2 regions of the Paenibacillus sp. MT124 genome follow, and region 1 is predicted to be linked to the other one. Evidence: riboswitches for the same ligand, from Rfam matches in the RefSeq annotation. Region 1 holds a riboswitch; the other holds the start of a gene.

Region 1 (4,586 bases):
GAATATCACTGATTGCCGTGTTGGTTACCGCAACGTCAATCCCTTCAGCTTTCATCTTCTTGCGGAGAATGGAAGCCCCCATGGCACTTGAACCCATACCTGCATCACAGGAGAAGACGATTTTCTTCACATCGGTTTTTGCTTTTACAGTTGAAGAAGCCAAATCCGCAGCTCTGTCTGCTTCACGATTATCTGCTGTAATAGCAGCATTCGCTGTATTGCCTTGACTCTTCATGTCTTTCATGCGATTCGCTGCAGACTCCAGATCTTCTTCTTTTTGCTTACCTGTTTTCAGCAGCAGTGCTGCAACCAGGAAGGATACGATAGCAGCCACAGCCACCCCGGCGAGCATCGGCAGATATCCACCTTTTGGCGTTAACAGGGAATATGCAATGATACTACCCGGTGAAGGTGCTGAGACCAGTCCTGCTCCGGTGAGCATGAAGGTTGCTGTACCTGCCACGCCGCCTGCGATTGCCGCAAGAATCAGAATCGGTTTCATCAGAATGTAAGGGAAATAAATTTCATGAATTCCCCCGAAGAAGTGGATGATAACCGCACCCGGTGCGGAAGATCTTGCTGTTCCACGACCGAAGAAGCAGTAAGCCAGCAGGATACCAAGTCCGGGACCCGGGTTCGATTCAAGCATGTATAATACGGATTGACCCAATTCTCTCGCTTGATCTGTTGCAATCGGTGTTAGAATGCCGTGGTTGATTGCATTGTTCAGGAACAATACCTTCCCTGGTTCAATGATCAGGTTGACGAGTGGGAGCAATCCCAGATTCATCAGCCCCTGTACACCAGCCGATAATACGGTGCTAATTCCTTCTACAGCAGGTCCGATACCCAGCAGTGCAATGATCGCCAGGATACCACCGATAATACCGGCAGAGAAGTTATTAACCAACATCTCGAACCCTGCTTTGATCTTGCCTTCAACGGCTTTATCGAACTTTTTGATGATCCATGCAGCCAGTGGTCCGGCAATCATGGCACCCAGGAACATCGGAATGTCACTGCCGACGATAACCCCTATAGTCATGATGGCACCAATGACACCACCACGCTGGCCATGCACCATCGTACCTCCAGTGTAACCGATAAGCAGTGGCAGCAAATATTTGATCATCGGATCTACTAACGTTGCAATCGTTTCGTTAGGGAACCAGCCTGTTTTGATAAACATGGCCGTAATTAATCCCCATGCAATAAATGCACCCATATTCGGCATAACCATGCCGCTCAGGAATCGGCCAAAACGCTGAACGCCTACCCGGAGACCGCCTTTGGAATTGGACGTTTGGTCCAAGTTACTCATTGTATTATCCTCCTCGGATCAAGTAGTTATCATTTATGAAAAGGGTATCATTTCTCCCCTGCTGTTATCCTAAGCCAGATTGGTCTCCGGTTCAACGAAATGAAAGCGTACTTTCGTCATGATCATTGATGACAACATTGTGTTTATGTAATCGTTTTTATGATGATGAGAGGGCTCTAACCATTGATATACTTGGTTTTTTTCGTGTGTGACTTATATCATTTACGCTGTTGATTCCAATAATATAGCTTGTGCGATTCAGCCTTATTCCATCCTGTTTAAGTGCCTCAAATGGCAACAAGCCACTCCTGGAGGACACGAAAAAGCCTGCATGAGCACCAAGGCTCACACAGGCTCTGAAGACGTGCACGACCGTCCAATGTATGAAAAAATCATGGATTAATAAAGGTTATTTAGTGCAAATACATTCTACTCCTCGATGTGCTTACGATATGCATCAGCATTCATCAGTTTAGACAACGCTGCTGTCAAATCACCTTCAACACGAATCTCAATCATCCAGCCTTCTTCGTAAGGCGAACTGTTGACGAGTTCAGGTGCATCCTGCAGTGCTTCATTCACAGCAATAATCGAACCACTTACCGGAGAAAACAAATCCGAAACCGTCTTCACGGATTCAATCGTACCAATGCTGTCTTCCGCTTTTACATCCGATTCAAGGTCAGGCAATTCCACAAACACAATGTCACCCAGCTGATGCTGCGCGAACTCGGTAATGCCGATCCGTACAGTATCCTCCCCTACGGTTTGCACCCACTCGTGCTCTTCACTGTACAGGAAATCACTTTTCAATTCGCTCATCGATATCCGCCTCGCTTTTCATTAATGAGTGCATGCGTCCTTCGGCCAACCCTTTTTCCCAGAACATAGCGTAAGATATTTTTGATTGAAATGTCAAGATACCTCACAAATTATTTGATTTTTGATGATTACGCCTGTAACGCAAACACCCTCACTCTACATATAATGGGTAATATTAGAATAGTAAGCGCACTCTTTTTATATACACGAACAATAAATTGGGATTTATAAATATTATTCGGTTTTTTATCGATTTCTGTGATATCGTTCTTGACATCGATAGTGGATTCACGTTTTAATGAGAGAGTAAATGTTAATCGTTGTGTGCATCACCCGCGGATGAATGTAAAGGGAGAGATTACCCGTGACGCCCAACTCTGGGATGCATGCGGTAACGCCGAAGGAGTAAACCACCCGACAAGCGGGAGGTGAATCTCTCAGGCAAAAGGACTTTTACGGGACGCAACTCTGGAGAGCATCTATTCGCTCGGAATGGGCGTTATGATCACCCAAGGGGAAACCTGCTGCAACCTATTGGCGGGGTAACTCTCAGGTACCAAGGACAGAGCCTAAGAATACAGCGTGCTTCTGGCATGCCGGTTCTTTGGCCTGTCCTTTTCCTTTTTCCCAAAAAAACGAAAGTCAGGATCGAGCCGGCGCTGTCATCAGCAGCCTTAACCATACTTATCCAAGAAAAGAATCATTCATGTTATACACTCGGCCCGGTAGCGGCCATAACGAGGTGATTTGATGTCCGATTTGCTTAGAACTCCACTCTATCCACTTTATCAGCAATATGAAGGTGTACGGTGCATCGATTTTGGAGGCTGGGAGCTTCCGGTGCAATTCAGCGGGATTCAGAAGGAACATGAAGCGGTGCGCGAACGGGCTGGGCTGTTCGATGTATCCCACATGGGTGAATTCACGGTGCAGGGTGAACAGGCCGAAGCATTTTTGCAGAAACTGACGACCAACGACGTGACCGCACTGGTTCCTGGCCAGGCACAATACACGTTAATGTGTTACCCGGACGGTGGCGTAGTGGACGATCTGCTCGTATACAAGCTGGAAGATCAGCATTATATGCTCGTCGTGAATGCCTCTAATATTGACAAGGACTGGGCCTGGCTGCAAGAGCACATGGTTCCTGGGGTGAGCATGACGAACGACTCCGCAGAAACAGCTCTACTGGCTCTACAGGGCCCGCTTGCTGCAGACATCATCGGAAAAGTTACAGATACTGACGTATCCATAATCGAGCCTTTTCGTTTTGTACAGCATGCTGAGGTCTGTGGTGTAAAACTGCTGCTGTCCCGCACCGGTTATACCGGAGAAGACGGCTTCGAACTATACGTACAGGCAGATCAGGCCGCTGCGGTCTGGAACGGATTGATGGAGGCGGGCGCTGATTACGGTCTGGTTCCGGCTGGACTTGGTGCACGGGATACACTTCGATTCGAAGCGAAGCTGCCCCTCTATGGACAGGAATTATCGCCGACCATTTCACCGCTGGAAGCAGGCGTTGGCATGTTTGTGAAGCTGAATGCCGGACCTTTTATCGGGCACGAAGCACTATTGCAGCAAAAAAATGATGGACCTGCCCGCAAACTGGTCGGCATTGAAGTACTGGAACGCGGGATTCCACGTCCCCACTATCCCATCTACGCGGAAGGCGTGCAGATCGGGGAAGTAACAACCGGTACACAGTCCCCTACGCTGAAGCGCAATCTGGGGCTCGCCCTAATTAACAGCCAATATGCTGCACTCGGCACCCCGCTCGAGATTGAGATTCGTGGCAAAAAGCTGAAAGCCGAAGTTGTGAAGACCCCTTTTCATAAACGGACACGTACGTCAAAGACACCTACCCAAGGAGCTGATCAAGCATGAGCAAGCACCGCTATATTCCCATGACTGAACAGGATCAGAGCGCCATGCTCGCAACCATCGGTGTGGACACGATTGAAGATCTGTTCCAGGACATCCCGCAGGAGATTCGTTATCAAGGCAAGCTGCCTGTCTCCTCCAAACTGGATGAATACGCACTGACACGCCACATGTCGAAGCAGGCTGGCGCCAATGCCAATTTTGAGACACATGCCAGTTTCCTGGGCGCAGGCATATATGATCATCATATCCCTTCCGTGATTAATCACGTCATTTCCCGTTCCGAGTTCTATACCGCCTATACGCCATATCAGCCCGAAATCAGTCAGGGCGAGCTCCAGGCGATCTTCGAATTCCAATCGTATATCTGTGAACTGACTGGCATGGCTGTAGCCAATGCGAGCATGTATGATGGCGCGACCGCATTTGCAGAAGCAGGGAATCTGGCCGCAGCGGCAACTCGCCGCAAACAGCTAATCGTTTCCCGTACCGTTCATCCTGAAGCCCGTCAAGTGTTGAAGGCTTACGCCCATGGTCTGAATTTGGAGATTGTCGAGAT
Region 2 (4,586 bases), 2.0 Mb from region 1:
TAATTTGATGGTGCTTAACATGACACAGTCCCCGGCGGCAGTTGCAGGCTTGTGGATTATCTCGCCGATTGCCTCGGTATGCACCAAATTCTGGTCAGGCAGTCTGATTGACCGCTACGACCAGCGGCAGCTGATGATTGGGGCGGATGTGGTGAGAGCTGTGCTCGTGGCATTGCTTCCGCTGATGCCCAGTCTATGGATGATGTACGGCATCATGTTTCTTGTCAGCATGTCCTCATCCATATTCGTGCCTTCTTCGCAGGTGTACATCACCCGGCTGGTTCCTGCTGAGCGGCGCAAGCGATTCAATTCCCTGCAGGCCATGATCAGTTCTGGTGCTTTTATTACAGGCCCAGCCATAGCCGGAGTCATGTTGATCTATCTGTCACCTGCAGCGGCGATCTATGCCAATGCAGCTTCCTTTGTGGTGTCGGCGCTCATCCTGATGTTACTGCCAAGGCTGGGCACTGGAGAGCAGAGCAGCGGTAGGGCAAGGCTAACCCCTCGTCTGATTGCCCAGGATTGGCGAGCCGTAATGCTATTCAGTCGACAAGCAGGATATGTGGTGGGCATCTATGCCTTGTTCCAGATTATTCTTGTTATTGGCATGTCGCTGGATGCACAGGAAGTGGTTTTTATCCGTCAAGTCATGAACCTGTCCGAGTCACAGTATGGTGCGTTGATGAGTGTTACTGGAGCTGGATACATGGCGGGTTCTCTGCTGGTGTGGTTGTTCGCCAAACACTTGTCCATCCGTCACATGATGGGCGGAGGCGTGCTCTTGGTTGCGCTTGGTTATTTCCTGTTCGCTCGTTCGTTTTCGTTCGAGCTTGCCGCATTCGCCTTTATTCTGCTTGGGTTGTGTTCGGCGCCGGCAAACACGGGACTGGTCACCTTTTATCAGAATAATATACCGGTAGACTTGATGGGGCGAATGAGCAGCGTACTTGGACTCATGCTGAGTGCATTGCAGGTCATTTCGATTTTGGTCATGGGTGTAGTTGCCGAAGTGGTCTCTCTTCGAACGGTATATACGGTCGTTTCGGCAGTTCTGATGCTGGGTGCCCTTCTGTTATGGCTTACGAGCTGGCTTCCTTCAAGACAGTCATATTATAAGGATCACAGCTCTTCCTCAAAATCACTACATAGCTAGTCTATATCCTATTGGAAACTGAACGATTCCGTGGAAAGCTGCATATAATATTAGAGGAATTTTGCCAAGATGATAATGATGCGTTACTTTTGTTGACATTACGTGTGTTGCATATTAATCTGTTATATGAATGATCAATCTCACAAGGACAACGTTTGATATGTGTTCAAGCGAATATATACGATACAGCGGATGAAAACGAGCGGGAGAGACCTGGGCAGGCCACTGGTTTCAGTAGGCTGCCAGGCACCGAAGGAGCAAGCCGCTGCGCACCCGGCGCAGGTGGTTAATCTCTCAGGTAAATGTACCATCGTTGGACGCAGCTCTGGAGAGTGCGCGAATGCGCCACCCAAGGGGTATATGATGAGAAGGGTACCCCATGGGGCGGCCTCTGATCATGAAACTCTCAGGTAACGAGGACAGAGAGAGGGCCTAAGGCCTTCTACTGTCCTTTTTTGATGTCATCATTCAGTAATGAAGGAACATTATGGTGCATGTCTGGATGGATATGACGATATGGAGGGGTACAGGATGCGATTTAAAGATGTTTTTTCAATTATCGGTCCGTCGATGACGGGCCCTTCAAGTTCACATACAGCCGGGGCAGCGAGACTGGGGAGAATTGCAAGGCAGTGGCTGGGGTGTACCCCTGAACGTGCCAGGCTGACACTGTACGGCTCATTTGCCGATACGTATCAAGGTCACGGTACGGATCTGGCATTGATTGGTGGTTTGCTTGGCTATGTCACGGATGATCCGCGGATACCGGACGCCGAGGCGTATGCCGAACAAGCGGGCATGGAGGTGGAGTTCTATACAAGTGGACTGCCTGCTCCGCATCCGAATACGGTCAAAATTGAGTTGTGGCACGGTGAGCGTCAATGTTCTCTCGTTGGTGCTTCGATTGGCGGCGGCAGTGTGTCGGTGCATGCGCTTAATGATTTTCGGGTACAGATCAGCGGGGAATTCCCCACACTCGTTCTGCGTCATGCGGACAAGGCAGGGGTGCTTGCTTCCGTGACGTCTACGATCAGCTCCTCAGGGGTTAACATCGGTTATATGCAGGTGGACCGGAAAGCCCGGGATGGCGAAGCGCTAACAGCGATGGAAATGGACGGAGCACCAAGTGCCGAGATGTTGGAACGCTTGCGTTCATTGGAGCATGTGCTGGATATTCGCGTTATTGATTTGAAGAGAGGGGTTGATCCGGATGCGCTTTAAGCACTTGCATGAACTGAATACGATCTGTACGGCTGAATCCAAAACCATTGCCCGGCTAATGATCGAGGAGCAGGTTCAGGAGACCAATACGCCGGAAGCGGACGTTGTGCGGCAGATGTCGGAATATTATCAGGTGATGAAAGAGGCTGTACGGAAAGGACTGACGGAGGACACCACCTCGCGCAGTGGCTTGACTGGCGGAGACGGCAAAAAGATGGCCGAGTATATTCGCCAGGGCGAAACCTGCTCGGGGGACGCTTCCGCACTGGCAATGGCCTATGCGCTGTGTGTATCTGAAGTCAACGCATCTATGGGCCGGATTGTGGCTACGCCGACAGCGGGTTCTTGCGGGATAATCCCCGGTGTATTCATCAGCTCCCAGGAGCGATTCGGATGGAGTGATGAGCATCTGGTGAACGGCTTATTCTGTGCAGGTGCAATTGGATATGTCATCGCCAATAACTCGTTTATTTCAGGTGCAGAGGGTGGCTGTCAGGCAGAAGTCGGTTCGGCGATCGGCATGGCAGCCGGTGCAATGGTGGAGCTGCGTGGGGGGACGCCGGAGCAGGTCGTTCATGCCGTAGGTCTCGCGTTAAAAAATACACTGGGCCTCATCTGCGATCCGGTTGCAGGGCTTGTTGAAATTCCATGCATCGTCCGCAACGGACTCGGTGCGGTAACGGCACTGGCTGCAGCCGATATGGCGCTGGCCGGGGTAAGAAGTGCCATTCCATCGGACGAAGTCATTGACGTCATGCTGGAAGTGGGAAGTACGATGCCGAGCAGGCACCGCGAGACGGCGCAGGGCGGATTGGCCCAGACGCCAACGGGCCGAAAAATGATGGAGAAGCTGGCGAAACCCAAAGCGAAGCGTGCGGAACCTGAAGCTGAGTCCGAACCACAGAACACGAAGGATAATGAGACAGAGCAGGCATAGAACGAGGCTGATAGGATAGGATTTATTATACGGGAGACAAACGGAGAAAAGCGTCCGCTGGCCTTTACAGGTCATGCAGGACGCCTTTTTTTGTTTGAAGAGAAAGAGCCTCAGCCTAACTCCGGGCTTTACAGGAGAAAGCTCCTGTAATCTATAACGATAAGAAATAAATATTTACCGTTTATCCCTGAACGATATCCGTACTTAACACGGCATAACCGTATGCTGGCAGTTCAACAGCGAGAATATCGCCGTCCCTGGCCGTGCGGTGGTTACCGTCCAACAATTCGGTCCATTCGTCCGTACCCGCCTCGAATTCAATGATCGCCGTTTCCTCCGAACGATTGAACAGAACGAGAATGCGTTCATCTTCACTTTGCCGTTCAAGAATCAGCTGGCTGCCTTCAGGACGGGCTTGCAGGAATCGGACGTGACCTTCTGCACGCAGAGCGGGATGGGCATGGCGAAGGGCGATAAGCTGCTGATAAAAGGTGAACAATTCACGGTCCTGCTTCGCCTCGTCCCATTCCATGCATTTCCGGCAGCCCGGATCATGGTCACCATCCAGCCCGATCTCGTCTCCGTAATAGATGCACGGTGTGCCCAGATAGGTGAACTGGAACAATGCTGCCAGTTTCATCTTGCGCTGATCACCTTCACACAGTGTCAGTAGTCTTGGCGTATCATGGCTATCCAGCAGGTTGAACGCCACTTCGCTGGCTTGCAGTGGATAACGTGAAAGCTGCCGTCCGATGGAATTTGCGAACGTCTCGGCATTCATTTTATTTTTGACAAAGAAACTATTCACGGCATCGGTAAACGGATAATTCATGGAAGCATCGAACTGATCACCTTGCAGCCAGGCCGAGGATTCGTTCCAGATTTCTCCGAGAATATACGCCTCTGGATTCGCAGCCTTGACCACCCGGCGGAAATCGCGCCAGAACGCATCATCCACTTCGTCCGCGACATCCAGCCGCCAGCCGTCCATGCCCACTTCCTTGATCCAATACTCGGCTACCTTCAGCAGATAGTCCTTCACCTCCGGATTTTCCGTGTTCAGCTTCGGCATGTGAGGCTCAAATCCAAAGGTCTCATACGTAGGGATGCCATCCTTCACGTCCAGCGGGAATTCATGAACATGGAACCAATCCTTGTATTTGGACTTCTCCCCGTTTTCCTGTACGTCTACAAATGGGGCAAACGTCTTCCCGGAATGATTGAACACCGCATCGAGAAGCACCCGAATACCGCGTTCATGACACAGTTTGACCA

The links. Region 1 has a riboswitch for glycine ahead of gcvT (glycine cleavage system aminomethyltransferase GcvT). Riboswitches for the same ligand answer to the same signal wherever they lie in the genome.
Region 2: it holds a riboswitch for glycine, as region 1 does, so the genes downstream of both, sdaAB (L-serine ammonia-lyase, iron-sulfur-dependent subunit beta) here and gcvT (glycine cleavage system aminomethyltransferase GcvT) in region 1, are expected to answer to the same signal.

The regions. Positions count from the first base shown of each region.
Region 1 covers NZ_CM179500.1:4,997,061-5,001,646, forward strand. Annotated here, with positions in the region: gene AC3RCI_RS22580 (PTS mannitol transporter subunit IIBC) at 1-1,321, opposite strand, end outside; gene gcvH (glycine cleavage system protein GcvH) at 1,751-2,143, opposite strand; glycine riboswitch at 2,483-2,606, shown strand; glycine riboswitch at 2,610-2,711, shown strand; gene gcvT (glycine cleavage system aminomethyltransferase GcvT) at 2,894-4,030, shown strand; gene gcvPA (aminomethyl-transferring glycine dehydrogenase subunit GcvPA) at 4,027-4,586, shown strand, end outside.
Region 2 covers NZ_CM179500.1:475,987-480,572, forward strand. Annotated here, with positions in the region: gene AC3RCI_RS02350 (MFS transporter) at 1-1,153, shown strand, start outside; glycine riboswitch at 1,347-1,472, shown strand; glycine riboswitch at 1,477-1,578, shown strand; gene sdaAB (L-serine ammonia-lyase, iron-sulfur-dependent subunit beta) at 1,685-2,374, shown strand; gene sdaAA (L-serine ammonia-lyase, iron-sulfur-dependent, subunit alpha) at 2,364-3,311, shown strand; gene AC3RCI_RS02365 (alpha-glycosidase) at 3,493-4,586, opposite strand, start outside.